DNA from 2 places in the Megasphaera hexanoica genome. Region 2 is predicted to be linked to the other one. Evidence: riboswitches for the same ligand, from Rfam matches in the RefSeq annotation. Region 2 holds a riboswitch; the other holds the start of a gene.
The links. Region 2 has a riboswitch for cobalamin ahead of ACGTIC_RS01345 (sirohydrochlorin cobaltochelatase). Riboswitches for the same ligand answer to the same signal wherever they lie in the genome.
Positions count from the first base shown of each region.

Region 1: it holds a riboswitch for cobalamin, as region 2 does, so the genes downstream of both, ACGTIC_RS09175 (MotA/TolQ/ExbB proton channel family protein) here and ACGTIC_RS01345 (sirohydrochlorin cobaltochelatase) in region 2, are expected to answer to the same signal.

Region 1 is NZ_CP171361.1:1,838,331-1,854,553, forward strand. It holds gene cbiE (precorrin-6y C5,15-methyltransferase (decarboxylating) subunit CbiE) at 1-809, opposite strand, end outside; gene cobK (precorrin-6A reductase) at 831-1,589, opposite strand; gene cobJ (precorrin-3B C(17)-methyltransferase) at 1,586-2,320, opposite strand; gene ACGTIC_RS09130 (cobalt-precorrin 5A hydrolase) at 2,325-3,380, opposite strand; gene cobM (precorrin-4 C(11)-methyltransferase) at 3,404-4,159, opposite strand; gene cobI (precorrin-2 C(20)-methyltransferase) at 4,156-4,872, opposite strand; gene cbiD (cobalt-precorrin-5B (C(1))-methyltransferase CbiD) at 4,869-6,005, opposite strand; gene ACGTIC_RS09150 (ABC transporter ATP-binding protein) at 6,084-6,860, opposite strand; gene ACGTIC_RS09155 (iron ABC transporter permease) at 6,860-7,843, opposite strand; gene ACGTIC_RS09160 (ABC transporter substrate-binding protein) at 7,843-8,811, opposite strand; gene ACGTIC_RS09165 (TonB-dependent siderophore receptor) at 8,824-11,133, opposite strand; gene ACGTIC_RS09170 (biopolymer transporter ExbD) at 11,130-11,543, opposite strand; gene ACGTIC_RS09175 (MotA/TolQ/ExbB proton channel family protein) at 11,547-12,161, opposite strand; cobalamin riboswitch at 12,280-12,457, opposite strand; gene ACGTIC_RS09180 (Asp23/Gls24 family envelope stress response protein) at 12,492-13,322, opposite strand; gene ACGTIC_RS09185 (PHP domain-containing protein) at 13,379-14,179, opposite strand; gene ACGTIC_RS09190 (M17 family metallopeptidase) at 14,176-15,630, opposite strand.
Region 2 is NZ_CP171361.1:288,401-304,623, forward strand. It holds gene ptsP (phosphoenolpyruvate--protein phosphotransferase) at 1-1,410, shown strand, start outside; cobalamin riboswitch at 1,502-1,680, shown strand; gene ACGTIC_RS01345 (sirohydrochlorin cobaltochelatase) at 1,806-2,843, shown strand; gene ACGTIC_RS01350 (LysR family transcriptional regulator) at 2,997-3,911, opposite strand; gene ACGTIC_RS01355 (2-keto-3-deoxygluconate permease) at 4,017-5,048, opposite strand; gene ACGTIC_RS01360 (RraA family protein) at 5,067-5,699, opposite strand; gene ACGTIC_RS01365 (aconitase/3-isopropylmalate dehydratase large subunit family protein) at 5,711-6,964, opposite strand; gene ACGTIC_RS01370 (3-isopropylmalate dehydratase) at 6,975-7,472, opposite strand; gene ACGTIC_RS01375 (aconitase family protein) at 7,489-8,613, opposite strand; gene ACGTIC_RS01380 (PrpR N-terminal domain-containing protein) at 8,843-10,732, shown strand; gene ACGTIC_RS01385 (CaiB/BaiF CoA-transferase family protein) at 10,791-11,996, opposite strand; gene nifJ (pyruvate:ferredoxin (flavodoxin) oxidoreductase) at 12,081-15,614, opposite strand; gene ACGTIC_RS01395 (LysR family transcriptional regulator) at 15,815-16,223, opposite strand, start outside.

The DNA.
Region 1 (16,223 bases), 1.3 Mb from region 2:
GGTGCCAGCAGTGCCAGTTCCACCGTACAGGAACCGGTGCCGGCTCCGATATCATAAATAACGGCCTGGGGAAACGGCGCCAGACGGGACAGGGCAATACTGCGGATTTCCTGCTTGGTCATAGGCGCCTTGCCGCGGATAAAAGACTCGTCGGGAAGGCCGTGGACCGGACGCTGCCAGGGCCGGGCCTTATCGTTCCAGATCATCATGACGGCCAGCGAGCCCTCTTCCTTCAGCACGGCCAGTTCTTCTGCCGTGCCCCTGGCTACGTGTTCATCTTCATAAGACAGTCGGTATCCCACGGCAACCCGGGCCTGTCCCAGACCAGCATGACAGAGCATGCGGCACAAGGCGGCCGGCGTGTCACTGCCACCGGTAAGGCAGAATACCTTCCCATGATGGCGCACGGCTTCTGTCAGGGAATCGCGGCGGCCATGGCGGCTGACAATATAGGTATCATGCCAGTTCGTCTGCAGGAGAGCGGCGAAATACACCAGACTGCTGATGCCGGGTATGCGGACGATATGACAGTCCGGCAAGTCCCGGATGAGAGACGCCAGACTGTAAAACCCGACGTCGCCCGATACGAGGACAGCCATAGGGCCGCCGTCCGGAAGGAGAGACAGGGCCAGCTCATATATTTCATCTTTTTTATACGTATATACGAGTCGTTTGCCCGCTGCCGCATACGGCTCCACCATGCGCCGGTCTCCCACCAGGACCGGGCAGGCTGCAATAGCAGAACGGGCCCGGTCTGTCAGATATTCCGGATTTCCCGGACCGATACCGATGACATAGACATCCATCATTTCTTCTCCTCTCCGCCTCTCTCAGGAATCGTGCCAAAGGGCCTCGAGCTGCTCCTTGACGGCCTGCAGTGAATCCCCCGTTTCCGCTGGCCGCCCGACGACGATCAGCCGGGCACCGGCCATACGGGCCGCCTCCTGTTTTTCTGCAAATCCGCCCGGTTTTCCCGAATCCTTGGTAATGACATACCGGCTGTGATACTGACGGAACATGGCGGCGTTCAATTCCGTAGAAAAAGGCCCCTGCATACAGATGATATGTCCTGGCACATACCCCAGGGACAAGGCCCGGTCCAGCGAATCCCTGAGCGGCAGGATACGCACATAGAGCCGTTTCTCATAGTCCGGGATATGGGTAAACACGTCGAGATTCTTACTGCCCGTCGTGAGAAAGACCGCACCTTCCGTATCGCTGAGAAAATCCGCTGCTTCTTCCATGGAATAAACTGATACGGCGTCTCCATGGGGAAATGCCGGCCGGGTCACGCGGATATAGGAAACGCGGCGGCGCATACATGCCGTGCGGCAGTTGCCGGTTACGACAGCCGCATAGGGATGACTGGCATCTACGACATGAGAAATGGCGTGCTCCAGCAGGAATCGTTCCATATCCTCTTCGGTCAGGCGGCCGGTCCACACCGTCAGCGACGGCCATGACGGAATCAGGGATGCACCGTATGCCGTGGCCACAGTGACATACGTCGGAATGCCCCGGCTTCCGGCATAAGCGGCCAGTTCCCGGCCTTCAGTCGTCCCGCCGATGATCCAAAGCGTCCCCGTCACAGCAGCGTATACCCGCGGGGCGTCACCATGTGGCCGTCTATGAGTTCTGTCTGGCTGTTGCCGATGAATACGGTCGTAAACATATCCACCGGCACATGCTGCAGTTCGCCCAGTGTCATGATCGCCGCGTCTTCTCCCTTCCGGCCAATGTGACGGACCAGGCCGGCCGGGACGGATCCATTCTGGTGCCGCAAGATGATGGCACAGGCCTTCTGGAGATAATCGGCCCGTTTGTGGCTTCCCGGATTGTACAGGCAGATGACAAAATCAGCAGCTGCGGCACAGTCCAGGCGCTTTTCGATGGTTTCCCACGGCGTCATGAGGTCGCTCAGGGAAATGAGGCAGAAATCGTTCATGAGCGGGGCACCCAGACGGGCTGCGCCGGAACAGGCCGCCGTGATTCCCGGTATGACCGTGATATCCACGTCGGGATAGGCCGCGCCCAGCTGATAAATAAGGCCGGCCATGCCGTAGACGCCGGCGTCACCACTGGATATGAGGGCGACAGAGGCGCCCTGCTGTGCCCGTTCCAGGGCCATGCGGCAGCGGTCGGTCTCCTTGGTCATGCCCGTAATGATGTATTCTTTATCGGGATAATCGTCCCGAATGAGGTCAATGTACGTCTGATAACCGGCGATGACATCACACTCTTTTAGTACACAGGCGGCCCGGAATGTCATTTCATCACGCGACCCGGGACCGATGCCGATGACATATACGTTCTTCTTCATATGGTCACTCCATCATTTCAAAATTGACGCAGAATTCTTCGCAGGCAATGGCCAGCGTCACGCCATCGCGGACGGTTTTATGCAGCAGGAGCCGTCCTCCACGGCTGGCCAGTACGGCAGCCCGTTCGCAGACATTATCGGTCCCCGTCGTTTTCTGTACGAACCGGGACGAGGCAAATCCCAGGCCCGGTGCCGCATTGAGCTGCCCGGCCGAGTAAAACTGGATGGGGATGGCGTTGTTCCTGGCAAAATGCAGCAGGCCCTTTTCCTGCTTCTTGATGTCAATAGTCGCTATATCGGCGACGAGGTTCAGGCCGATGCGCAGGCGCCGCAGCTCGCGCAGTACGAGGCGGCTGATGGCTTCTTCCGGCGTATCCTTGCGGCAGCCGATGCCCAGATGGATGATGCGCGGCCGGAGCACGACTGTTTCGGCAAAGGGATAACAGTCCTGGCTGAGAGTAATGGCCATGCCCAGAGGCCCCGATGGCTGCATTTCCAGTCCTTCCGGCAACGTACCTTCTACGGGAAAATCACTGTATACCCCGACGGGGCCGCCGTCCAAAAGTCCTGCCGAGAATGCCTTGGCTTCCCGCATGGACGAAATGACCATGTGATTCCGTGCCGCCCATTCATCGACGGCAAAGAGATGGTTGACATCGGTCGCCGTCGTAATGACCGGCTGGCCATGAAGATAGCCGGCCAGTTTGCGCGTCATCTGATTGGCCCCGCCTATATGCCCCGAAAGGAGGGGAATGACGTACTGCCCTTTTTCATCGATGACCAGGACAGCCGGATCGGTCGTTTTGCTCTTTATATAAGGAGCAATACTGCGCACGGCAATACCGGAAGCCCCGATAAAGACCAGCAGTTCTGCCCCGGAAAAGGCCTGACCGGTACAGCTGGCCAGATCCGGCTCGATTTCTTCCAGCTGGGAATCGAGCGATACAAATTTTTTCCCTGTCAATGCCCGGACCTGCCAGCCACACAGTTTCAGATACGACTGTATGGAAATACTGAGTCTGGCGCCGCGCCGGGTAAAGGAAAACAACACTGCCTTCATCGTTTCTTCACCTCTTACACGAACTATTGGGACGCTTTGCGGAATCCATGAGTAAAGGATGGATCATACAACTTACTCCGGTCGTAGGAACCATCGAGGAAATCGCCGACCAGGATGAGCGCGGTCCGGGTAATACCGGCAGCTGCCGCCGTTTCCGCCAGGGTCGCCACCGTGCAGGGACAGACCCGTTCATCCGGCCAGGATGCCTTGTAGACGATAGCCGCCGGCGTGTCCTCTGCATAGCCGCCATGGATGAGCTCGTCCTGCAGCTTGTCCAGAAGACCTGTACTGAGGAAAATGACCATCGTCGCATGATGGGCGGCATAGTCGGCAATGCGCTGACCGTCTGGCACGGGAGTCCGGCCTTCCATGCGGGTGATGATGACCGACTGGCTGATGCCGGGCAGGGTGTATTCCTTGCGGACGGCAGCGGCGGCGGCAGAAAAGGAACTGACGCCGGGCACGTACGTATAGGCGATGTGCCGCTGGTCCAGGGCATCCATCTGTTCGCGGATAGCCCCGTACAGGCTGGGATCGCCCGTATGCAGGCGGACCGTCATCCTGCCCGCTGCTTCGGCCTGTTCCATTTCCTGCAGGACGTCTTCCAACGTCATGGAGGCGCTGTTGCAGATGCGGCATCCTTCTTTGGCAAACTGGAGCAGCTCTGGATTGACCAGCGATCCGGCATAGATGATGAGGTCTGCTTTTTCAAGCAGTTTCTGGCCCCGTACGGTAATGAGATCGACGGCTCCCGGGCCGGCTCCGACAAAATATATCATAGGTTCTCCTCCTGTCTTACGAGAATCACAGAAAAATACCCCGTATCGTCTGCCTGTCGTAAATCCGTGCATACCCGTTCCCCCGGAAGGCCACAGCGTTCTACCAGGGAAGCGTGCCGCAAAAGTCCTGCATCCTGCAGTTGTTCCTTGAGGGCGCCCATATGGCGGGGTACTTTCATGAGGACCTTGCTCCCCCGTACGGCGAGAAGGTCCGGCAGATCGTCCCGTCCGGCCGGTACGATGAGAAGGGGTTCATCCTTTTCACACAAGGGCTGGCCCAGACGGGCGGCAGCCGCCGAGAAGCTGGTAATGCCCGGAATGACGACGGTTTCATAACCGCGGCGGCGGATTTCTTTCTGGATATACATGCACGATGCGTAAACCGTCGGGCAGCCGAGAGTAATGAGGGCGATATCGCATCCCCCGTCGAGGACGGCAGCCACCTTGTCTGATGCATCGCTGTGCGCTTTTCTGAGCCGGCCGGCATCGCGGGTCATGGGAAAGGTCAGGGACAGGATATCCTTTTCTTCCAGATGCAGCCCTTCCTGCCGGGCCGCGGCTTCTTTCAGGATGGCGGCAGCAGTCTGACGGCCGCTCTGGTCTTCGGGCAATGCCAGCACCGGGCAGCGGCACAGGGCATGCCAGGCTTTAAAAGTCACTAGTTCCGGATCTCCCGGCCCCATGCCGACGCAGTATAACGTTCCTTGTTTCATTCAGCCTTCTCCTTCTGGTGAAAGGCCAGCAGTTCCTCTGCGCGGGGAGTCTGGGCCAGCACACCGTAACGATTAGAAAACATCATGGCACCGCAGCGGATTTCGCCGTGGACCCGCTGGTCCATGTAATATTGGATTTTTCCGGCTGCCGCCGTCATGACCGGTCCGAGCAGCTGCGCTTCTATCAGTATCTCTATGGCCGTATCGGTCGTCGTACATTCATATATGCGGCGGCCCGTATCACGGCCGGCACCGCACAGCATGGCCTGGAGAGCCATGAATTCCATGCGCCCGTCTGCATAAAGGGAATGGGTGTTCATGATGCCCATCGCCAGTTTGATGAGTTTTCCCGTATGGCCGATGAGCAGGACATCTTCAAATCCTTTATAGACGGCATAGTCGAGGAGTTCGCCGACGTAATTGCTGCAGGTGACACGCTGGGAGACATCGAGATGCAGCACATCGCGGCTGAAATCGACGCCATAGTTGCCAAAAAAAGCAAGGAGGTGGCGGACGCCGTCAGCCTTGCGGGAGTTCATTTCCGTATGGATCGTATCGATCAGAGCCTGCTCGCTCATGGGATCGACAATGCCCGATGTCCCCAGGACCGACAGTCCCCCTTCAATGCCCAGGCGGGGATTGAACGTACGGGCTGCCAGGGTCTCTCCTCCGGGAATGGAAATGGTGACGACCAGTCCGCCCGTATAACCGGCCCTTTGTGCTTCCCTACGCACCGCTTCTTCTATCATGCGCCGCGGCGTCGGATTGATGGCAGGACCTCCCTTGGGACAGGAAAGGCCGTCACGGGTCACACGGCCCACACCGGGACCGCCGCAGAGGCGGATGCCCTCTCCGGTCTTTTCTACCGTTGCGAAGACGAGCATGCCGTCGGTAATATCCGGGTCATCGCCGCTGTCCTTGCGGATGGCACAGGTCACCCGGTCCGGGCCGATAGACACCTCTTCCGGCTCCAGTTCCAGCCCGATACCCCGGGGCGTCATGAGGCGCACGATGGCAACGGGCATTCCCGTAAAGAGCATGCGGGCGGCAGCCTTGGCGGCAGCGGCAGCACAACTGCCGGTCGTATAGCCGCAGCGTAATTTTTTTCCTTGTACGATTTTGTAAGTATCCATTGTTTTCTGTATATAGATTTCTGTATAGTATATACTATTTTTCTCAATTATAACATGAACTATGCCGGCCTGCTACCCTCAAAAGACGAGGACCCGGCGGCCCGAAGCCGTGACGGCCGCTTCACCGGACACGGAAAACACGTCGTGTATCATCTCCGGCGTGATGACATCCTGCGGACGGCCCTGGGCGACGATGCGGCCCTCTTTCATGACCAACGTGCGCCGGCTGTAGCGGAGGGCCTGATTCATATCGTGCAGGACGAGGACAATGGTCAGATGGAGCGTTTCGTTGAGCTGCTGCAAGAGTTCCAAGATATCCAGCTGGTGGCGGATATCGAGGTACGTCGTCGGTTCATCAAGGAGCAGGATCTGCGGCTCCTGGGCCAGGGTCATGGCCAGAAAGGCCCGCTGCTGTTCGCCGCCCGATAAAGTATGTACCAGGCGGTCCCGGCAGGATCGGATGCCGGCATCGGCCATGGCTTTTTCGATAATATCCCGTTCCTGCATGGAAGGACGGCGGTAAAACGTCCGGTAGGGAAACCGGCCCAGACTGACCAGTTCGTACACGGTCATGTCTTCCGGGATATCGTGTTTCTGTGTCAGGATTGCCATGCGGCGTGCCAGCTGGCGGCGGCTGTATGACGAAAGAGGCCGTCCCTCGAGAAAAGCCTGTCCGGACTGGGGCCGGATCATATGACAGAGCACTTTGAGGAGCGTGCTTTTGCCGCATCCATTCGGTCCGATGATGGAGAGAAACTCTCCCGGTACCACGCTCAGACTGATATCATGCAGGACCGGTACATGTCCCAGCGTTACCGATATATGGTCCAGACTCAGAGCCTGCGGTGTATCCATCACACGTCCCTCCTAAGAAGATACAGAAAAAACGGTGCGCCCAAAAGCGCCATGATAATGCCGACGGGCAGTTCCACCGGCGCCAGGATGATCCGGGCCACCGTATCACACCAGGTCACGACAGCCATGCCCAGAAGGGCCGACCCCGGTATGATATAGCGGTAATCCGTCCCTCCCAGGAGGCGGACCATATGGGGCACGATGAGGCCGACAAATCCCAGGAGCCCGGCCACGCTGACGGCACTGGCCGCCAAAAGCGCGGCAATGGCGGTCAGTCCCAGCCGTGCCCGTTCGACCGATAGCCCCAGGCCGCGGGCCATGTCATCGCCGAGCTGCAGGAGATTGAGATAGGAAGCTCCAAACAGGGACAAAGCCAGCCCCGTCAGGGTGTACGGCACGATGAGGGTCACGTCATTCCAGCTGCGGGCAGCCAGCCCTCCTACCATCCACAGCAGGGCGCCGTGTACGCGGTCACTGTAAAAGATGAGCAGACTGGAAATGGCAGCGCCCAGAAAGGCCGACACGGCGACGCCGGCCAGGATGACGCGCACGGGCTTGATGCCATTTTTCCAGGCCAGGATGTAAATCATGACAGCTGCCACCATGGCACCCGTAAAGGCAGCGGCCGGCATGAGATACGTATAGGCAGGAAACAGGATGAGGATGGCAATACCCGTAAGACCGGCCCCGGACGAAATGCCGATGATATGAGGATCTGCCAGAGGATTGCGCATGACCGCCTGAAGGATCGCCCCGGAAAGGGCCAGATTCATGCCGACCATAGCGCCGGTCACGGCCCGTGGCAGGCGGATATTCCAGATGATCTGACTCATGGTGCTGCTATCGGGAACGAGGAGAAACTGCAGGGCTGCCGACGCCGTAAGAGATGCCGCCCCCTGGGTGACCGACAGGACGATACCCGTAATGGCCAGCAGGGCAAACAGCATAAGCAGGATCAGCCGCTTCAGCCAGCGCCGCCCCATCAGTGAAACACCTCCGGATAGACGGTTTTGGCCATATAAGCGACGGCCTGCGGATAATCCAGCCCCGGATTGAGTAGAAACAGATTTTCCGGCAGCACATAGACCCGCTTCTGCCGCACCGCCGTGAGGGTCTGCCAGGCCGGGCTGCTTTCCACATCCTGACGGAGCCTTTCTTCGATTTTGTCACTCCGGCCCATAGAGGTGATGAAAATGACATCAGGGTCCTTTTCTACGAGTGCTTCCATACTGTACGGCACCTTTTCGGCACTGTTTCCCACCTTGTCCGCCCCGTCCTGAGCTACATTGGTAAAGCCGAGGATGCGGGCGGCATCGCCGGCAATGCTCTTATCCAGTTCCAGACTGACATGGCTGGGCGTAGCATGCAAAATGGCGACAGTCAGATGATTGTCAGGGATTTTCTCTTTGACAGCCTGTATTTCCTTATCCATGGCAGCGATTTTTTCCTGTGCCATGTCTTCTTTTCCGTAGAGTTTTCCCACCAGTGTCAGATTCCGTTTTACATCGTCATAGGTCTTCGTCGTCAGAGCAAGAACGGTCACGCCGTTCTGTTCCAGCAGGGGGATGAGTTTCTCATGCTGATTTTTATTGGCCAGTACCAGGTCGGGCTGGCAGGCCATGATTTTTTCTACGCTTACATTGTAGACGGGCCCGACTTCCGGTACGTTGCTATATCGTTCCGGCAGAGCCGCCGCATCCGATTGGACCGAAGCCCGTCCGGCAAGATTTCCATCGACGGCATCGGCAAAATTCAGCAGCGACGTGGAAAGGACGACGATGCGCTGCGGTTTTTCTTTGATTGTCACCGTACGGCCAGCATCGTCGGTCACCTGGGCAAAGGCCGGACCGTCCGATGACGGCGCCTGTGTTTCCGGTCCGCATCCGACAAGGCCCAGACAGGCCAGCATCAGTCCCATACAAACAAAGACGGCAGTCATGCATTTCTTCATTCCCGACACCTCCTAGAATTTCTTTTGGATCCCGATCTGCCAGTTCCGGCCGCTGGCAGGATAATTGTGATACAAATCATAGCTTTCATCATTGATATTATTGATTTTACCATAAATGGTCGTATCTTTGCTGGCGGCATAACTGACACTGCCGTTCCACACGACGTAGGAATTGTTGCTGTAATACGTGTCATTCCGGCCCGTGCCCGCCGTCATATCGACAGAGGCCTGCCATTTCTTGCTGTGATAGGCCACGCCGGCACGATAGCCGTTGGGCTGGTTGTAGGTCTCATCAAAGACGAGTCCGTCTCCGCTGTCCGTCCGGGTATGGATATAGGAGTAACCGGCATTCCATTCCCAATGATCATTGACCTTCTGCTTCCACGTCAGTTCCAGCCCCCGTTTATCCTCCTCATCGAGGTTTTCCGCTTCGTGGGGCGTGACGCTGCGGTTCCAGCGGATGACATGGCGCAGATGACTGTGGAAAATACTGCCTTCCAGGTACGATTTGGGGTGTATCTGATACTGGAATCCCAGCGTCTGCGTATAGCCTTCTTCCGGCTGCAGATCTTCTCTTCCCCGCGAGGATGATGTCACGTAAAACTGGTCGTTGAGACGCGGCGGAGAAAAGACGCGCCCCCAGGACGCATAGACGTTAAAGGCGTCATTGGCCTTATAATTCATGGCCAGGCGCGGTGTACGGTGCAGGCCAAAGGTACTGTTGTCGTCGATCCGCAATCCCGGCGTCACGGTCCACTTGCCGAAGTTGAGGGCATCCTCGGCATATACAGCCCGGTTGTGCCTTTTTTTGTCTATATAATGGGCCTCATAGTTGGTCCCCATATCTTCCGTCCATTCGGCTCCGGCCGTCACATGCTGATGGGGGCCCAGCTGCCAGTTATTCTGCCATTCCAGTCCCTGCGTCCGGGTCAGGAAATGATTGGTCCAGAACGTGCGCTGGTAATCATTGAAATAGCGGAAGAATCCCGGCTGGGACGAACGGGTATGGAAATTATATGTCAGGCTGTAATCGTTGATCAGTCGTTCGATTACCTTATTAGTACTGAGGTACCAGCCCGGCAGGCGCTCTTTGCGCAGATTCCGGGGCAGGGAGCGGGAATAGGATGGCAGGAACGTCGATCCATGGCCATGGTAATCCTGATGATAAGCCTTGAACGTAAGCGAACTATCCCTGGTCAGTTCCTGATCCAGTCTCAGGTCGAAGGACTGGCGGAAAATATCGCCGCGGGAACGATTCGTATTGATACCATGGGGAAAGGCATAATACTGGCGCCGTTCCATACTGCCGCTGACCAGCCAGGACGTACGGTCCCGCTTCCCGCTGTTCGTAAGCGTATAGCCATGCATGCCCCACGAGCCGGTATAGGCCGAAAGAGTCGATTCGTCGTGATCGGCTTTCTTCGTGACGATGTTGATGACACCGCCGACAGCACCGCTGCCATAGCGGACGGATCCGCTGCCTTTCGTCACTTCTATATGGTCGATGGCCGCTACGCCGGGCAGACTGGTCAGATCCACGCTTCCCCTGCCGTAGCCACTGCCCTGGGCGTTGGCCAGGCTCTGCCCATCGACGAGGATGAGCACCCGGTCATCACCGTTGAGCTTGACGAAGGAAGAAATACCCGGTACCTGTTCGTTGACGGTAACGCCGGTCACGCGCTGCAATGCTTCCTGGACGGTCTGGTCCCGGTGGGTCTGGATATCTTCCCGGGTGATGATGGTCGTATTGGACTGACGGGCCGGAACAGAGGGAACAGGCCGTTCCTTATCTGCCCGTTTCCCTATATCGGGGAGCCTGTCCCGCACGGCATCGAGCATATCCGCCAGGGCACCGGCGACATGAATCGAGCCGGACGGTGCCGCGCTTTCGTCCGTCCCGGGACCGGCTGCCCGTCCGCTGCCGCCGTCGCCATGAGCCATTCCAGGACCGGCCGTTTCTGCCCGGCCAGACCGGGACGGTTCTCCTGCCGTCGCGGCGGTATGCACCGGTCCCGTATGATAGGTATTTGTCACCGTGGCCGCCATGGAAGGCGCTTGTGCGGCGTCCGTTCTTATGCGGCCGCCTTCCTGACGTTCTGAAGCCAGGGGACTTCCGCTATTGCCGTCCGTCCCTGCCGCATCCCGGCCGCCGGCACCGGACAGATCGTTGGCATTATAGACCGTAACGGTGCCGGGCTCCTGCCGTGTGTAGTTGTAGGCTATGGTAAAAAAGCCGCCTGCTGCCAGGGCCAGATAAACCGCCGCATGGAGAGACACGGACAGACCGGCGGCGACGCGCCCTTTCTTCTTCTCCCATGTCACGGCTCAGCCCCGCTTTCTGCAGCCAGGCCAATGCGGACGATGCCCACGCGCTTGAAGTCGTCGAGGAGGCCCATGACCGTTCCGTAATCGAGTCCTTTATCGGCACGGACGACGACGTTGAAGCGGCTGTCTTTCTGCTGCTGTTCCCGTGCCGACGCCAGCAGGCGCTCCTTATCGACGGGCGCATCGTCCAGCCATAGCGAGCCATCGCGGCGCAGGGTGACGACGTACTGTGCCGCCGGCTGCTGCTCTGCCTGGGAGGCAAAGGGAAGATCGACCCCCATGGTACGCAGATCGACCATGGACAACGAGGTCATCATGAAAAAGACGAGGAGAAAGAACATGACATCGATCATGGGGATTATCATGATCGACGGCTGCTTGAAATACCGTGGATCCCGTAAACGCATGGCTCAGTCCTCCTTTTCCCGGGGCATCGTTTCGAGAGCCGAAAAACACAGCTCCATATCGGTGATGATCCGGTCCAGACGCTGCGTGAAATACGAATGGATCAGCAGGGCCAGGATAGCCACGCATAGGCCGAAAGCCGTAGCAATGAGCGCTTCGCCGACGCCGCCGGTGATAGCGGCCGACTGGCCAGTCTGTACGTTGAAAATACTAAAGGCCCGGATCATACCGCTGATGGTTCCGAGCAGGCCCAGGATCGGCCCCAGGGTCACGATGACACTGAGATAATACAGGCGGCTGCGCAGCTTTGCCATGAGAATGCCCGACTGCAGTTCGATATAAGCCCGGACATCCCTGCCCGTACGGCCGGCAAAGACGTCGCGCAGGATATAGGCCAGCCCTCCCTGGCTTTCATCGGCCAGCGTCCGCGCTTTATCGTACTGTCCCAGTTTCATATACGTGTAAAACCTTTGGGCAAAGGCTGCCCCGGCATCCATGTGGGTATAAAAAATAGCCCGTTCCATACCGATATAGACGACAAACAATGAACACAACAGGAGGATGTACATGACAATCCCACCCTGCCGGAACAACAAAAATCCACTAGTAATCGCTTCCATACTACCGCTCCTATACATACTGAAACAACTGAAACAGAAAAAAACCGCAGGGATACGTCATCCTTACGGTTTATAACAGAACAGAGTCCTAATCCCCATCCCCATCGCTCGCAGGTCTGCCGGTGATTCTTTGTCAGGCAGTTCTTCTGGCTCGGATTCATGACCCTGCTGCGCCTTCCCATACAGATATACAGTGGCGTTTCTGCAGCAGTGCTCCTCCTTACAGCGGCGGGACCGCGCCGGCTTATACCGGCTTTTCTATTGAGTCTTGCGACACCTGACAGCTCCTATGCAGTTGTATTTAATGGTAGCATGGCCTCTTGCAGCCTGTCAAGAACGGGGCGCAATGCCACGAATGGTAATTTTCATAACATCCACAGACATTCCTGTAGTGTATTCGACAGACTGCTGTACCTCGTCCTTGACGCGGCGCAGGAGCTGGCGGATATTTTCCCCGTAATAAATGGTCAGCGTCAGGATAATGGCCAGGCCGTTGGCATGGGACAGGTAGTTCTTGGCCACCTTGACACGGTTCACCCGGGCAATACCGCTCATCCCTTTGAGCGTATGGCGGACGAGGGCAAAGAGGACATCATCGGAAAAGACCAGCTTGCCATAATAGCTGAATACGGGACGGACGACAGACTGCTCCACGCCGGATTTCCTGCCACCCCGGCCGGACAGGAACGAACGGATGGGATCGAGGAGATAACCGTGGAAATGAGATTTCAGCTCCATCGTCGGCACGGGGATGATATGCTTGCCTTCTTTCAGGCGGATATCCCTGGCTTTGGCGATTTCCGCTGCCGAGGATACCTCTTCGATATGGATATAATCATCGGCATGAGGAAGGTGCAGGGCTTGGCAGATGCGGCATATCATATGCTTCGACGTACCCAGGATGAGAAGCCGCGGCGGCTGGATCGTAAAGAGTGCCTTGCGGACGGCTTCAGCATGGGCCGGGTCGAGGAAAATAGCCCGGCGCACGGCCTGCATGCGGTTCGTTTCCTCCTTGGCAGACTGGCCGGCGACGATGCGGTTCTGATAAATGAGCAGGCCGTCATCGATGATACAGTCGATATTCCTTTCGTGCGCCACGACCAGGGCATGATAACTCTTCCCTGTCCCGCTGGCACCGATAAAGCCGGTAATATGCATCATTCCTCATCCTTTCTTTCTGCCTGCCATGACATAGACTGCCCTGCCGCTTCCCGGTCTTACGGCCGATAGGCCAGCAGCCCGTGCACGTACGATTCATCTACAGCATAGGACCCGACCGTTTCCGGGAACCGGCCCGGTACGCCATGGAAATCGGAACCGCCGCTCACCAGCCAGTGATGCTCCCGGGCGATGCGCAGGAATTCGTCACAGCGGCCGCGGTTATTGGGGTGATAGACTTCCAGTCCGTCAAAGGGAAAGGCCAGGACCCGGGACAAGGTCCGCTTCAACAGTCCCGGATGGGCCAGGAAAGCCAGCCCTCCTGCCGTATGGATCAGGTCGATACAGGCATCGACGGTCAGGCGGTGATACGGCACATAGGCCGGTCCGCCGCGGTACAGTATCGTATCGAATACGGCTTTCACATCGGGGAAATACCCTTTGGCGACGAGCATGCGGGCAATATGCGGCCGGCCTACGGTCCCCCCTTTGGCCAGCATCCCTTCTATCTGGCCGCGGTCGATGTCATAGCCGAGGGATACACACCGGTCGGCGATCTCCAGAGCCCGGTTCAGACGGCGCTGTTTGAATTGCCGGCAATACTCCGTCAGCTCTTTCTGATCCGGCCGGATATAGTAGCCCAGGACATGGACATCTTCCCCATCATAATCACTGCTCATTTCAATAGCCGGGATGACCCGTATGCCCGGTGCAAAAGAATGACCGGAGTAAGCAGCCACCGTATCGTGGTCGGAAATGGCCATGACCGAAAGGCCGGCCTCTGCTGCCATCTTCGTCAGCTGTTCCGGCGTATACAGGCCGTCAGAACAGGTCGTATGCATATGCAGATCTACATTCATGACGACTGGCCCCCTTTGAGCCATTCCAGGACCGTCTTGATGCCCGTCCCGGTCGCGCCCATATAGCCCAGATCATCTTTCTTTTCCAGGAATGCCGTCCCGGCGATATCGAAATGGATCCACGGCGTCCCTTCCCTGATGAACTGACGGATAAACAGGCCGGCCGTAATGGCTCCGGCTTCGGGACCGCCGACGTTCTTCAAATCGGCAATATCGCTCTGGAGCTGCTTTTCATATTCCCGGTCCGCCGGGAACTGCCATACCTTTTCATGGACCCGTTCCGCCATAGTGAAAATGCGGTTCATCCATTCCTGGTCGTTGCCGATCATGCCGCTGCGCACCGTACCAAGAGCCGTCACACAGGCTCCCGTCAACGTAGCGAAATCGATGATCCGCGTCGCCCCTTTATCCTGGGCATAGGCTACGGCATCGGCCAGGACCAGCCGGCCTTCGGCATCGGTATTCTTGACTTCCACGGTCTTGCCATTGTACATGGTAATGACATCATCGACGCGGTAGGACATGCCCGACGGGATATTTTCCGCCAGAGGCATGACGGCCAGCACATTGACGGGATACTTGAGGAGCATCAGCGCCCGGATAACGCCCAGGACCACTGCGGCTCCTGCCATATCGTCTTTCATGAACTCCAGATTGGCGTGGGACTTGAGAGACAGGCCGCCGCTGTCATAGAGAATGCCCTTTCCGACCAGCCCCAGTACATCCTTACTGTCCGGATCGCCCTGGTACAGAACCGACACCAGCTGCGGCGGATTCATACTGCCCTTGCCGACCGCTACGATGCCGCCCATATGGCGCTTTTCCAGATTCCACTTGTTGAGCGATTCGACGTGGATATTTTCGCCCTTGCACAACTCCTGCACCGAATCGGCAAACTTCCGCGGCGTCAGGTCATTAGACGGCATATTCGTCAGATCCCGGGCCAGATAAATCCCTTCATAAACCGACGAATACACATAGCAGAGCGTATTCAATTCCTTAATCTGCAGGCTCGCCGTGATGAGATTGATATTCTTGACCAGATTGGGCGACGCCTGGGTCTTGTACTGGATAAACTCATAATTCTGGTACAACAGTCCGTCGATGAGCGATGGAATATCCATTTCCAGCGTATCGATCAAAAGAGCCAGCTCCCGGACCTTCTCCTTCCGCGCAGCCTGCAAAATCTGGCGGCCTACCCGGAAATCCTCATACGTCGCATACTGTACCGGTTTATTGTCCAGCCCTACCAGGAGATACGTATGTACCTTGCTGCCACTGGCACAATGATACACATAAAGCGAAGTATAATCCAATATATCAGGCCGCTCCTCAACAAATACCTTCAGGGCCTTTACATCCTCCTTGGGTACCCGCTGCAGGGCTTTCATCTTCTTATCGACGCCAATGACCAGCATGTCAAAGCTGCCGTTGCCGTTGCAAGTAATCATCTGTGTCCCCTCACTTCCAAACTCTTTTCATACAATTTTAGTATATCAGAAAAGACTAAAATTGTCTCTTATTTTAATAAGTTCTATAGAAAGCCCGGCAACACGAACCCGGACGGCCGCCGGGCCCCTGGCTGGTGACATTGCGGGAACGGCTCCGTTCCGATGCGGTCATCATGGACCGTGACGGATGATGGGCGTACCTGTTGCGTCCGGCGCGCTGTTTTGTCTGAGCAAAGCGAGTTTCAGCGCGCCAGCAACGGGCACGCACGGCAAGGGCCGTGGAGCTTCCGAACCTGACAGGGGTCCGGCGGCAGGAATCTTAATCTAGCAGCTACAACTCAGACAGCCACCGGGCCCCTGGCGGGTGACATTGCGGGAACGGCTCCGTTCCGATGCGGTCATCATGGACCGTGACGGATGGCGTGCGTACCTGTTGCGTCCGGCGCGCTGTTTTGTCTGAGCTAAGCGAGTTTCAGCGCGCCAGCAACGGGCACGCACGGCAAGGGCCGTGGAGCTTCCGAACCTGACAGGGGCCCGGCGGCAGGAATCTTAATCTAGCAGCTACAACCCAACCAGCCACCGGGCCCCTGGCT
Region 2 (16,223 bases):
GTGCATCAGATGATGCTCGATGATGACGATTATGTCGATGACATCGTATCCCAGATACGGGATGAAAAACTCAACGCCGAAGCCGCTGTAGAACATACGGCACAGAATTTCGCTGCCATGTTCCGCGGGATGGATGATGCTTATATGCAGGCCCGTGCTGCCGATGTCCTGGATATTTCCCGCCGTGTCGAACGGGAATTATGCGGCGGTGAAGGAATTGACTTCAGCGCATACGATCAGGTCATCATCGCCGCTGATGATCTGGCTCCCAGTGAGACATTGCAGCTCGATACGGACAAAATCCTGGGATTTGTCACATCCGGTGGCAGTACCAATTCCCATACGGCTATCCTGGCCCGTACACTGGGCATTGCTGCCGTCGTCAGCACCGGTACCCAGCTGCATAATGACGTCGATGGCAAAACGGCTATCGTCGATGGGACGACGGGGACAGTGTACATTGACCCTGATGAAGAAACACTGGAACGCATGAAGAAACGGCAGGATTCAGAAATCCGGCGCCGGCAGGAATTGGAATCGGTACGCGGAACCGAATCGATAACCCGCGATGGCCGCCACATTGATGTCTATGCCAATATTGGAAATCCTGACAACCTGTCCCAGGTCCTTTCTAATGATGCCGAAGGAATCGGCCTGTTCCGCAGTGAGTTCCTCTATCTGGGACGGAATACTTATCCGACAGAAGAAGAACAGTTTGAAGCTTATAAAAAGACGGCCCAGACGATGGCAGGGAAAAAAGTCATCATCCGTACTCTCGATATCGGTGCCGATAAAAAAGTCGATTATTTCAATCTGGCCCCGGAAGAAAATCCTGCCATGGGCATGCGGGCTATCCGTATCTGCCTGACCCGGCCGGAGTTGTTCCGGACGCAGTTACGGGCACTCTGCCGGGCATCGGCCTTTGGTACCATTGCCGTCATGTTTCCCATGATTATTTCTACCGATGAAGTGCGCCGTGCCAAGGCAATCCTCCAGGATGTACAGCGTGAACTGGATGAACAGGGCGTGAAATACGATTCTCATATGGAAGTCGGCATCATGATTGAAACGCCGGCTGCGGCCGTCATGAGTGATGAACTGGCTAAGGAAGTTGATTTCTTTAGTATCGGATCCAATGACCTGACCCAGTATACACTGGCAATCGACCGCCAGCAGACCCAGCTCGATGCGTTCTTTGATGCCCATCACCCGGCCGTGCTTCGCCTTATCGGACAGACCATTGCCAACGGCCATAAGGAAGGAATCTGGGTCGGCATCTGCGGGGAACTCGGTGCAGACCTTGCGCTGACGGAGACATTCCTGCGCATGGGCGTCGATGAATTGTCTGTCAGCCCTCCGGCTGTACTGCCCCTCCGGGAAAAAATCCGGTCTCTTGATTTGAAGAAATAAGTACTATATATGAGAAATTCCACGGCTGTCATGATACATATTCAGTATGGATTCATTGACAGATAATAATGGATTGTGGTAGAGTAAAATTAGTTTAATATGCAGGTCAGGTGTCGCAAGACTCAATAGAAAAGCCGGTATAAGCCGGCGCGGTCCCGCCGCTGTAAGGAAGAGCGATGCTGCAATGATGTCACTGTACGATTCGTATGGGAAGGCGCAGCAAAGCCATGAATCCAAGCCAGAAGAACTGCCTGACTGATAATCACCGATGGACCTGCGAGCGATGGGAATGGAGATTATAATGCGAATTGGCGCATCAATAAGCCGCAAGGATATCCTTGCGGCTTTTGCATATTAAGGCAGGCCGTTTGTATATTTCTTAAGGAGTGATGGATATGTTCGGTAAGAAACTGAAGACAGTATTGATGTTATCCCTGGCTATTACGGCATTCGGGACTTTTACGGGTATGCCGGCCCAGGCCTCGTATACCCTGAATCCGGAAGTCAAAGATGCGACACCGGCTCTCAAACAGGCCGCAGAAATAGGCGTACGTACGTATAATAACCCGGATATGCAGGATGCGGCCAATAAAGATGCCATTGTCGTCATGAGTTTTGGTACGACATTTAAAGACAGCCGTAAGGCAACGATTGAAAAAACGGTGGCCGATATCCAGGCTGCCCATCCGGATACGAAAGTCGTCCTGGCCTTCACCTCTCATATTATCGTCGATCGCATCAAAGCCAATGAAGGTCTGGAAATTCCTACACCGGAAAAAGCCATGGCAGACCTCAAAGCCCAGGGATATACGCGGGTGGCCCTGACATCTCTCGATGTCATCCCCGGTATGGAGTACGCCTACGATACGGCTATTTACGACATGTATAAAAAGGATTTCAAAAAAATGACCATGGGTACGTCTCTTCTCTACTGGATGGGACAGGAAAACCAGCGCGACGATGTCAGTGAATTCGTGCAGGCTCTTTCTACACAGTTCCCGAAAATGGGCGAAAAAGACGCCGTCCTGGTCATGGCCCACGGCACGCCCCATCCGGCCAATGCCTACTATTCTGTCTTGCAGAACCGGATTGACGAAGCCCATCTCGGCAATGTCTACGTTTACTCCGTCGAAGGCTGGCCTCATCTGGATACGGTCATTCCTATGCTGAAGGCTAAGGGTATCCAGCACGTGACACTCATGCCCATGATGATGGTCGCCGGCGACCATGCCAACAATGATATGGCCGGTGATGACGCCGATTCTCACAAGAGCATCCTGGAAAAAGAAGGATTCAAAGTCACACCCTATATTCATGGCCTCGGTGAAAATACAGCCGTGCGCAAGATGTTCGTAGAACGGGCCAATGAAGCCTGGGATGCCCTGGAAAAAGACAACGGAATTCCGGCAAAATCCCATATGATGCGCCATTAAAAAATTAATATACATGTAAAAGCCGGGACTGTCGTTATGGGCATTCCCGGTTTTTACGATTTTAAATGACATACATGAATCAGTGTAACTATCATGGAGTACTTATTGTTATCGTATTTTCAGGTAATGATATATTATTTTTTCTAACAAATTTCAAAGGAGCTTTCCGCCATTTTGATATTGTTCCAGCGCTTTTATATACATCATTCCCAAATCGGACAGCGTCTGGCCTGTGTTAATGACATATCCTACAGTCATCCTCTCTTTTTCATGCAGTGGGATTCCTTTAATGGCATCGCCCTGCATGTATTTGGGAAATATTCCCGTAGAGATGGAATAGCCGTTGAGGCCAATCATCATGTTGATCATAGCGGCTCTGTCACTGACCCGTATTTCTTTATCTACGGGAAGGGATGAATACAATTCTTCAGAAAAAAAAGAAGATTCATAATTTCCCTGTATAAATTTTAACCGTGGATATTCAATTAAATCAATCAGCTTGAGAGAGGTATGACATGCCAGTGGATGTTTTACGTATAAAGCGACATGCGGTTTAACTGTAAAAAGTGGATGGAATTCTAAACGCATATCTTCTAAGGTACGGCGAATCACGATTTCATTTGTGTTGCTCAGGTAGATGATCCCCAGTTCACTGATATGATTTTTAACGTTTTCCAGAATCTGGTACGTCTGTGTTTCGTTGAGACAGAATTCATAGCGTTCCTGTCCATATTTACGAATCATATCTACGAAAGCATTCGTTGCAAATACATAATGCTGGGTAGATACGCTGAAATATGTTTTTTGTGGCCGCATAGTAATATATGTATCCTGCAGTACATTCATTTGCTGGATGACCTGTCGTGCGCAGCCAATAAATTCTAATCCTTTTGCTGTCACTGTGATACCACGGCTGGTCCGGATAAAAATAGGAAAATGTATTTCTTTTTCTACTTCTTTTACGGCATTTGAAAGACTGGGCTGGGAAATAAACAGACGTTTGGATGCTTCTGTAATGGAACCGGTTTCTGCTATGGAAATAATATAGCGGAGGTTTTGCAGTGTCATAGAGGGCGCCTTTCTTTTTTTTATGGACAAAAGAGACTGTCTTTTGGGACAGCCTCTTTAGGATTCACAATTTGCATGGCATGTATATGCTACAGCTGTTTTTCATCAGACATGGGATTTAACAGTGGCATTTACCTTGCTTTCAGCGGCAGCTTCTGTGGTTTCTTTTTTTATGCCGTAGCGGGGAGCACCCCATTTCTTTAAGGCCCAGGATGATAACATGGGACAGAGAATGGCTGTTACAATAACAGCTGCGGCAACCTGTACGGATGCCAGGGCTGCTGCTTCTTCCAGTCCCGGGACGACGCCGGCTACGATGGTCGGTGTCGCTACGGCACTACCGGCGACAGATGCCAGGGATGCACCGGCATAGCCAGGGCGGCGGAGAATCAGCTTATCTGCGCCGATGAGGATGATACCGCCGGCTACAAAGGCGATGATACCGAGGACGACACCGCTCAGGCCAGCCTGGAACATCATGGAAAGATTCAAAGAAGAACCTACGGAAATACCGATGAGAGGAATGAGAAGGCGGGCACCGCCTTTAAAGTAATTGCGGATTCCCGGATACAGATTGCCGAGGACAATACCGAGAATCATGGGGAACAATGTGGCAAAGAGAGCCATGACAGGGATATTTGATGCTCCCGAAGCGCCGAGAGCCAGCATGGTCAGGAAGGGGCCGTCTTTGATGGAAAGGAGACTGTAAGCTCCGAAATCCTTGTCATCACCATATTCGCCGACAATGGCGAGATAGATGGAACCATTGGAGCTCAGGAGGGCTGTAAATACGGCCAGTGTAGAAATTCCCAGGAAACCGATGGGGCCGAATGTCATGGAGAACAGTGTACCTACGGCATACCCGACGGCAAACTTGGCCAGGAGCAGGACACCGCCCCGTTTTAGTGCAGCCGGCGCTTCATTGACTTTGAGCTGGGTGCCGGCAAAGAATAAGACGGCAGCCGTAAGAGGGACGACAGCTGATTTTGAGAAAATAGCCGTCGTCAGGCTGCCCATTTTTACAAAATCGGGGAAGAAATAATTGAAGATAACCGACAAGAACATGGGAATAATCATGGCTGCTGCCGGAATTTTACGGAACATCATGCAGGGAATATCACGCCAGATATGTGTCATTTTTTTCTCCTTTCGAATTTACAGGGCGGTTTTATATTTTTCACTAATTTTAGCCAGATAAGATTGTAGTGCTTCGGAATCGGGAATCATCGTTTCTATTTTCCAGTGATCTTTGGTTTCTTTTTCCATCGCTTTCTGCAGAACTTGGCTTGTTTCTTCCAAAGGAACAGCGACCACACCATCGGCGTCGGCACAGATGATATCCCCGGGGCGCACGATTACATCGGCACATACGATGGTCTTCTGGACCTGTCCCAGATAATTGGCGGCGGGTATTTTGGGAATCGCTCCTTTGGCAAATACAGGGAATGTTCCTTCTTCTATAGCCAGGCTGTCGCGGATACATCCGTCAATGACAATGCCTGCAATTCCTCGTTTCTGTGCAATTTTAGTGACTATTTCCCCAAGGAATGCCACATCGGTCGTACCCTGGGCAGCTATGACCAGGACGGATCCTTCTGGAGCTTCCTGAAGAGCTTTGAAGATAATCGCACAGTCATTTTTTATGATCTGCACGGTATAGGCCGGGCCGACAACCCGCATTTTCCGGTTCAGTGGCTTGATAGAGGATTCCATCGTGTGGAGTCCCAGCATGGCATCAGATAAGGAAGTAGAAGAAACTTCTCCCCATTCGGATATATCGAAATTCATAGTATACTCTCCTATTTTACATCTGCAGGATTTGTCAAATATCCTGTTACAGCCGTGGCAGCAGCTACAGCTGGTGAACTCAGGTATGTCTTGGACTTCGGGCTGCCCAGACGGCCCAGGAAATTCCGGTTATTCGTTCCAAGTAATACTTCATCATCACAGAGCAGCCCTCCACTCCGTCCTTCACAGAGAGAACAATAGGGATGGGTGAACATGGCGCCGGCCCGGACCAGTTTTTCTACATACCCCAGAGCAATGGCCTGTTTAAAAATCGACCGCGATGCCGGGGTGATGAGCAGTTCGATATGAGGTGCAATATGATGTCCGTCCAGTATGCGGGCGGCAGCTGCCAGATCCTGCAGCCTTCCATTCGTACAGGAACCGATGAATACTTTATCTACTTTCATTCCTTCCAGTTCGGACAGCGGTTTGACGTTATCTACGTACGGATGGGCCGCAATATACGGTACCATATCTTCAGCTTTATACGTCAGCACTTTTTCGTACTCTGCATCGTCATCAAAATGGAGCCACGATACGTCGTCATAATTTACGTTGCTGTAAGCACAACTTTCTTTTGTCGGTGCGAACAGTCCGACTTTGGCACCACATTCGACGGCCATATTGGCAATAGTCAGCCGTTCGTCAACGGGCATGGCATCGATGGTAGAGCCACAGAATTCCAGGGATTTATAGGTGCCGCCGGCAGCTTTCAGATCTCCCAGGATGCGCAGGGCGATGTCTTTGGAGCAGACTCCGTCCGGCAGTGTGCCGTCTATCTGGATTTTAATGGCTGACGGTACGCGGACCCACATTTCTCCTGTACCCAGGACGGCCGCCATTTCCGTGTAGCCGATGCCCGTAGAAAAAGCGCTGACAGCACCGTAGGTTGTCGTATGGGAATCAGTGACAAATACGACGTCACCAGGCCGGGCATATCCCAGTTCCGGCATGAGCTGATGGCAGATGCCGTCGCCGGCATGGACCTTTCTGGCACCGAATTCTTCGGCAAACTGATATCCGTGTTTCATGTGGTCCCCATCGAGGGGAAGGCAGGTCGGAAGCAGATGGTCAAACATGATGATGACTTTTTCCGGATCCCAGGATTTAGTAAATCCCATTTCCTTGAACTTCCGGTATACATTCGTCGTATAGATATCGTGAAACATGACGCAGTCCGGATGAGTGATGACGATGTCACCGGGTCTGCAGTCTGCTACGCCTGTATTATGCATCAGAATTTTTTCTGCTAATGTATGTCCCATGATGGTCCTCCTATTTCAGACAATGATTTCGTTTCTGCATGCTCTTTACGAGTCCTCCATCTTCGATGATCTGGAAGATGTTTTCCGGCATGCGGGGAATATCGTATTCTTTTCCGTTGCACCAGATGCAGTGATTGATTTCGACTTTTACGGTATCTCCTTCCTGGCAATGGTCGGGGAGGTCTTTGGATTCGATGAGCAGCAGACCATTGTTGATAGCATTGCGGAAGAAAATACGGGCGAATGATTTGGCGATAATGCATTTAATTTTGAGGGCACTCAGTGCTTCCGGTGCCTGTTCGCGGGAAGATCCGCAGCCGAAATTGTTACCGGCAACGATGATATCCCCCGGCTGGATAGCAGCAGCCAGGTCCGGCCGTAATGGTTCAAAGGCGTGCTTTTTTACTTCGTCCATCGTATCCAGTGTGACCCATTGCGTTGGCATGATGATATCCGTATCAATATCATCACCGAGTTTCCAGATTCTTCCTTCAAATGACTTTTCCATAGATATTGTTACCTCCTCATTCACTCAGTATTCCTGTAATAGCACAATGTGCTGCCGTGCAGGGCGAGGCGAGATAAACATCTGCGCTGGCGTCGCCGCAACAGCCGGGATAATGATAAGAGCCGGTTGAAACGAGGACTTCTCCGGCGTCCAGTATGCCTTGTGCTTTCCCCCAGCAGACGCTGCATCCCTGATTCATGACGACAGCCCCGCAGTCCAGAAAAATATCAATGAGTCCTTCCCGTAATGCCTGCAGGTATATGGAACTGGTAGCAGGAGTGACGACCAGACGGAGACGGTAGGCGATGTGTTTCCCTTTGAGAATCGCGGCGGCTGCCCGCAGGTCTTCCAGTTTGCCACCGCGGCATCCGCCGATAAAGACTTCGTTTACGTGGATGCCGTGCAGAGCGCCCAGATATTCTGTCTGATTGGACGTTCCCGGAAGGACAACCAGTGGCTGGGTGGCAGATATATCGAATGTCGTATTGCAGGAGATCGTTTCTTCAGTAAACAAGGCACTGCAGGCACCATATTGCTGTGCGAAATGACAGAGATCGTAACGCTGGTCTGTCGTAAGGCCAATTTCATCTTTGAAGACAATCAGCGTATGATCATCGATTTTATGGCTGTATTCTTTCTGTATTGCCAGAGCAACGTCCTGAATGGATACATAGTTTGGCATGGTTCCTGTCAGGGAAATCGTGAGGACAGCCGGATGCGGCAGTGTTACTTTGTCATTCTTTATGGTTTCCCATAACTCATCTTCTGTCATCTGTATTCCCAGTGCACCGGCAGCTCCCAGACATGCCATATGGCATCCTGTACCGGCGATTATGTCATTACGATGGATATAGGATTCGAGGAGGCGGATATAGCCGACGCCCTGGCATTTTTCTATGGGCAGATGTTCTTTTACTGCCCAGTTCAGAAGGCGGCGTTGTTTTTTTCCGACAGCAATGCTGCTGTTTGGTGTATCATGATCAATGCATACGATGAGTTTCTTTTTGCATGGAATGGACACAGTTTCTAATTTTTCCAACAGGGCATCTGAAATCGTGTCCGTAAGCATAATATAATCGGGTATGAGACAGTGAACAGCTTGCGTGGCTTGTGAAAATTGCTGTACTAGCGGTTGATTCATAGTAAATAGCTCCTTTTCTTTTTATAATCGCTTTTGCTTATAGGCTGATTATAATATCCCGTGACTTTTCTGCCAATTTACAGGCTATGTTATGATAAAGCGTTGATTTATGTTTCAAAAAATGATATTTTTTTATTAATGAAACAAAAAAACAGGTATCATGGTTTATTTTTCTGTTAATTATTCTGATTTTTTCTAGTAGGAGAAAGGTATTTATAAAGAAATTTTTATGGCACATATCACATCAGATTCTATGAAAAAACAATATAAGGTCTGCATTCTGGCCTACAGCCGCGTAGCTGATGTAGCCCGGCAAGTTATTAGTGAATTACCCGATGGTGATGTAGAATACATTATCATGGAGTCAGGTCTGGCCGATGAGCAGGCCATCTGTGTGGAAGAAGCACGCCGCCTGGGATGTGAAGTATTCATAGCCGGACCGGCCGGAGCGGCGTTATTTGCCACCCGGTATAGCTATCCTGTCATTTCGTTCCAGGTGAGTGACATGGATTATATGAATGCCATCCGTAAGGCTCTCAATCAGGGACATCATCGTATCGGCATTATGCATTACCGCTATGCACTGCCACTTGATTTAAAAAAATATGAATATCTCATGCAGGCGAAACTTACAGAATTAGTCTATGATGAAGTTCCTCAGGTCTATGAAATAGCGAAAAAGACATCTTGTGATGTCCTCATCGGGCCTGTAGTTGTACAGGATGCAGCTGATGCGGCGGGAAAGGATTCGCTTCTCATCTATGCAGGGAAAGACGCCATCCGCGACGCCTGCCTTAAAGCAGGGGAACTGATTAAAAAAATGTATGATACCCGGCGCAGTCACGTCATTGCAGAATCTGTATTGGATACGGCGCAGCTTGGTATTGTGGTAACCAGCAGGGAGGGTATGATTGAATTTTTTAATCACACTATGCAGAATTATACCGGACTGGCACTGCATCAGGTAAGCGGCAGATCGTTGTCTGATGTGTTTCCTAACCTGCCTTTATCAGATTTTTTGAAAAGCGGGTTCAACCAGCAGGATAGCTATCACCTGATTAATGCGACTATGATGCGCTGCGTTTTCCGCCGTCTTGTTGTAGGAATTCATGAAGGCGGCGTACTGCTTACCTTTCATCCCAATCCCCATAACAGGAAAAAAGACCGGCAGCATCCGGTATATACCGTTGCGCCTGTCTACAAATTAGAAAAAGTTACGGCGCAATCAAAAGAAATGAGCCATATTGTGAATTTGTGCCGCCAGATTTCTCCTGTAGAGTATGCGACTACGCTTGTCGGTCCTGCCGGATGCGGCCGGGAAGAACTGGCTCACTGCCTGCATAATGCATCCCGGAGGGCCGGTAAGCCGTGTATTACTATTGATTGTGCCACGATTATAGATGATCGGGCTGTGGAAATGCTGTATGGCTACAGTCAGGGAAATAATACGACCGACGGATTATTGCTCACGGCATCTGGCGGCAGTGTTATCATCAAGCATCCCGGTCTGGCAGGGCCGCGCCTTCAGGCCGTTCTGCAGGAAGCCCTTACGGTCCGCCAATTTTTCCGCCCCGGAATGGAAGCTCCGATGACATTGGACCTTATGTTTTATACGGTGGTGACGGACGAAGAATATCACCGTATACCGGCAGGTCTGAGACGGCTTTTATCTATTCTCGTGCTTCCTATCCCCTCTTTGCATGAACGTAAGGAAGATATTTGTCTCCTTTTTTCAAATTACGTCCGCCAGCAGCTGCCCGGAAGTCGTGGTAATATCGTAACGGAAGCGATGGAACGGGTACTCATGACGTACAGCTGGCCTGGAAATGTCGTTGAACTGCGTGCAGTCAGTACCCGTTATGCTGTTCTGTTGAAAAAAGCAGTTACCCGTACGGCCCGTTACCGATACCGTCTTCTGCTGGAAGCTATAGGAGATGAGACGTTGGAGTCAGATATCTTTTCACAATATCCCGTCCTTTGCCAGCGTCCCGTAGAACAGATTTCTCCTTTTCAAGAGGCGGTCCGGGTACTGCGTACTGTCTTTGATGAAACCTATGAAGAAACGGCAGCACGGCTTCACATGAGCCGTACGACGCTGTGGAGGCTATTACACAAATAATAAAAGCACCTGTTTGGATTGTGTACTGGTTGAGATCCATCCAAACAGGTGCTTTTTGTCATATAATATGGTCTTTTTCTAGTTGTTTCAATTTGGTATCATCATAGTTTAATAAGTTTTTTAAATATTCCTGTGTGTTCTCTCCTAGTTCTGGAGCGGCCGTATACTCTCCCGTATGACCGTTGGTAAACTTAAAGACAGAACCGGTAAGATGCATCGTTCCTATTTTTGGGCTTTCTACTTCTACAAACATATGACGATCACCGACGATGTGTGGATCGTGGGCAATTCTCTCAATATCGAATACGACACAGGCCGGACAGCCATGATCAGTCAGCATACGGACGATATCATCAGCCTTTTTGTCGGAAGCCCACTCTTCTATCAATTGTTTAATGATGTCGTGATGATTCAGACGGGACTCGTTTGTTTGAAAACGGGGGTCATCTAATAAATCGGTACGGCCGAGTACGTTGAGGACAATATGGAATAATTTGTCATTCCCACAGGCGATGACAAAGGTCTGATCTTCCGCTTTAAACGTATCATAAGGGTAAGCAGCATCGTACATATTGCCTTTTCGTTCCGGTACTTTTCCTGTTGTAAAATACCATTGGGGAAGAAAATCCAGGGCAGATACGACAGAATCTACCAGCGCAATATCTACTTTATCTCCCCTGCCCGTCTGCTGACGGCGGATGTAAGCACTAAGAATGCCGATGGTCAGATTCAGTCCGCTCAGAATATCAGCCATTGCCGGACCTGTGCGCGTCGGTTCGCCGCCAGGCCATCCGGTAGTACTCATGAGGCCTCCTACGGCCTGACCAATGATGTCATAGCCGGGCAGCTGGGAATAAGGGCCGGTATGACCAAAGCCGGATACGGCGCCATAAATCAGTCCGGGATGGATTTTTTCCAGGTCCTTATAGCCAAGGCCCATTTTTTCCATGACACCAGGACGGAAATTTTCCAATAAAATATCAAAATGAGGCAGGATTTCTTTGAAGATAGCTCTTCCTTTTTCTGTTTTTAAATTAATCGTAATAGATTTTTTATTACGGTTAAAAAGCTGATACAACAGGGATTCACCTTTTTGAAAAGGCGGATAGTACCGGGAATCATCACCGCGGCCTGGAACTTCCAGTTTGACTACTTCTGCTCCCATATCAGCCAGCATCATGCCGCAGTAGGGACCGGCGATGACGCGGGTCATATCTAAGACTTTTAGTCCGGTTAAAATAGTAGAAACATTTTTATCAGCCATTTTTTTACCTCTGCAAATAGTGTTAAAAGCAGCTTTTTCTCCGGCATTTCTCCAGAGAGAAAGCTGCTTTTAAATCAGGATATACTACTGTTCTTCAGCCATTTTCTTATAAAGCCGATATTTCTCTTTTGAAAACTCTTCAGCCCGTGTGAAGAGTTCATCCGCCGTTTCCGGGAAGGTACGGACGAGAGAGGCATAACGGTTTTCTCCCATGAGGAAATCCCGGAACGAGGCTTTTGGTTCCTTCGAATCCAGAGTAAACGGGTTTTTGCCCTGTTTTCTCAAATCCGGATTGTAACGGTACAGATGCCAATACCCACATTCAACGGCTTTCTTCATTTCAATCTGAGCGGTCCCCATGCCTTTTTTCAGTCCGTGGTTGATACATGGCGCATAGGCAATGATCAGGCTCGGCCCTTTATAAGCTTCTGCTTCTTTAATGGCTTTCATGAGCTGATTGGAATCAGCTCCCATGGCTACCTGGGCGACATAAATATGTCCATAGGTCATGGAAATGCGTCCCAGGTCTTTTTTATTTATCCGCCGGCCGGCAGCAGCAAACTGTGCGACAGCACCGAGAGGGGTCGCTTTTGATGACTGACCACCGGTATTAGAATATACTTCTGTATCGACGAGCATGACATTGATATCGATATCCATAGCCAGTACATGGTCGAGACCGCCATAACCAATGTCATATCCCCAGCCATCGCCACCATACATCCAGATTGATTTTTTAATGAGATGTTCTCTGCGGGCCAGGATATAATCACTCAGCTCACGGGCCGGGCCTTGTAACTCTGCATGGTTCAGTGCATCGGCATAGGTATTGCTTACTCTTGTAGTGATACTTCCTTCATCATCAGCACCGATGGAATCGAGCCATTTCTGGCCGGCAGTTTTTACGTCGGGGTTATCGGTCAGGGAGAGGAGTTCATGAGTGTGCAAGATGAGGTCTTCCCGCTGCTGTTGCGTAGAAAGGACCATGCCGAGTCCAAATTCCGCATTGTCTTCAAAGAGAGAATTGGACCAGGCCGGACCGTGACCATCACTGTTTTTCGTATATGCCAGGCTGGGAATCATGGCACCCCAGGCCTGGGTACAGCCTGTAGCATTGGCAATGAGCATACGGGGACCAAATATCTGAGTCAGGACTTTCATGTAACTTGTTTCAGCACAGCCGGCACAGGCGCCGGAAAATTCTAGGAGCGGGCGCTGGAACTGACTGCCTTTTACGGAATACATATCAATATCGGTCTGTTTTGTAGAAAGTGTCTGGGCATAATTCCAGTTTTCGTTTTCCGCACGTTGCGTTTCAAGCGGTTCCATTGAAAGCGCTTTTACCGGACAGATATTTGCGCAGCTTCCACAACCATAGCAGTCCAGTGGTGAGACCTGCATACGGAATTCATAGCGGTTCAGATTTTTTCCGATAGCTTTTTTCGTTTCGAATGATTCCGGAGCTGCCACCTTTTCTTCTTTATCAATCAAATAAGGACGGATGCAGGCATGGGGACAGACAAGGGAGCAGCGATTGCATTGTACACATTTTGTGGCATCCCATTTGGGAACGCTGACGGCAATGCCTCTTTTTTCATACTGTGTCGAACCGACAGGGAAAGAACCATCCGCATAAGGGAGAAATTCGCTGACTGGTACATCATCACCTTTCTGGGCATTGCAGGGAATGATGATTTTTTTGATGAAATCGGGGAGCTCATTTTCGTCCTTTGGTGCATCGTCCGGGAGGTCAGCCCAGGCCGCGGGTACAGCGACTTCATGGACGTCTGCAATACCGCGGTCAACAGCGGCCTGGTTCATGGAAACGATTTTTTCTCCTTTGGCACCATAGGTCTTCTGGATTGCTTCTTTCATATAACGGACGGCATCATCTATAGGCAGAATGTGGGATAATTTAAAGAAGGATGCCTGTAATACCGTGTTGGTACGGTTGCCGCCGAGGCCTATTTCAATGGCGATTTTGGTGGCATCAATCGTGTAAAAGCGAATGTGTTTCCGTGCAATCTGGCGTTTTACGTCATGGGAAAGCGCCTGATCCAGTTCGGTGTCAGACCAGTTGCAGTTCAGGAGAAAAATGCCGTTATCCTTGACTTCCCTGATGATATCATAGGAATTCATGTAGGCTTGTTTATGACAGGCGAGGAAATCAGCTTGTTTAATATAATAGGCAGAACGGATGGGATTGTGTCCGAAACGAAGATGGGATTTGGTGACGCCACCAGATTTTTTAGCATCGTATTCAAAATAGGCCTGAACATACATATCGGTGTTATCGCCGATGATTTTGATGGAGTTCTTATTGGCCCCGACGGTACCGTCAGATCCGAAGCCCCAGAATTTACAGTTAATCGTATTTTTCGTATGGACATCAATAGGGATATCTGGCAGGGATAAATGAGTTACATCGTCAGTAATGCCTAAGGTAAAATGACGTTTAGGTGCAGCGGCTTTCATATTCTGATATACTGCATGGATAGAGGCAGGTGGGACATCTTTACCGGAAATGCCATACCGGCACGCGTAAACGGGAATGTTTTTATCGCCGTCGCGCAAAGCCGTGCATACGTCTTCAAAGAGTGGTTCTCCCAAAGCGCCGGCTTCTTTGGTACGATCCATGGCAGTGATGGCTTTGACTGTTTCAGGAAGGATATTCAGAAAATGACGGAGTGAAAAGGGTCTGTACAGATGAACTTGAATATACCCTGCTTTGATGCCCTGTTCATTAAGAGCATCTACTGTTTCCTGAATCGTGCCGGTGACCGAACCCATGGCAATCGTGATATATTCCGCATCGGGAGCACCGTAATAGTCGAACAAGTGATAAGAACGGCCGGTCAGTGCAGAAATCTTGTCCATATATTCCTGTACAATATCGGGCATATTGTTGTACCAGATATTGCTGGCTTCCCGGCTCTGGAAGAATAAGTCTCCATTTATACCAAGGCTGTGCATAGTCGGATGTTCTGGATTCAGGCCGGTATGTTTGAATTGGAATAAGGCTTTTTCATCGATGAGGGATTTCAGGACTGACCTGGGTAACATTTTAATTTTCTGGATTTCATGAGAGGTGCGGAATCCATCGAAGAAATGGAGAAACGGCACACGTCCCTTAATGGTTGAAAGATGGGCTACTGCAGCCAGATCAGCAGCTTCCTGCACGCTGGCACTGCAAAGCATGGCCCACCCTGTATTGCGGCATCCCATGACATCGGAATGATCACCACAAATAGAAATTCCGTTACTGCCGACTGTCCGGGCTGCTACATGCAGGACGACGGGTTTTAACTGGCCGGCCAGCCTGTGCATGACGGGAATCATCAACATCAGTCCCTGGGATGCCGTATAGGATGAACACAGGCTGCCTGCTTCAGAAGCACCATGTACGGCGCCGATTGCGCCTGCTTCTGATTGCATTTCTACGAGTTTTACTTTTTGGCCCCATAGATTTTTGCGTCCATGGGCAGCCCAGGTATCGATATGTTCTGCCATCGTAGAAGAAGGTGTAATAGGATAAATCGCAGCAACATCGGTAAATGCATAAGAGATATCAGCTGCAGCTTCATTGCCATCTACGGTTTTAATGACTGGTTTAATCATGAGTTTCTCCTCCTGTATGCCTGTAAATTTCTAATACATATTACGATTAAAAAACTTTATATTCTGCGCGCAGTTTGTATAAATACTTAACATATTCTTTACAGGATGTATTATACCAGTTATTGTTTTCCCATAGATAACACTTTTATTTTATCGCAGGCCATAGCTTCAGGATATGACGGTGTATTTTATATGATGAATTACCCTGCTCTCTTCCCCGCACTGGCTGTCCGTTGGGCTTCCTGATGGATGATGTCTATGACGGCCCGCGTTGCCTGGGAGAGATACCGGCCTTTTTTATAGGCGATGGCGACGTTCCAGTCTGGCGTATACTGGCGCAGCGTGTAGTAACGGGGCTGGGCGGGCAGGCGGCTGTAGATAGACCGGCCTTGCGGGATGATTGTCGCTCCTACGCCGACAGAGGCCAGGGTAAGGGCTGTTACCATATCGTTGGATTCCAGGACGACAGGCGGCGAAATAGCGGCTTTCTGGGTAAATTCATAGAAATTCTGACGCAGTTTCTGCCCTTCCTTGATGACAATGAATGGCTCATTACCCAGCAGATGGTAATCAAAGGCGGGATATTGGGAAAAAGGTACAGTGCGGGCC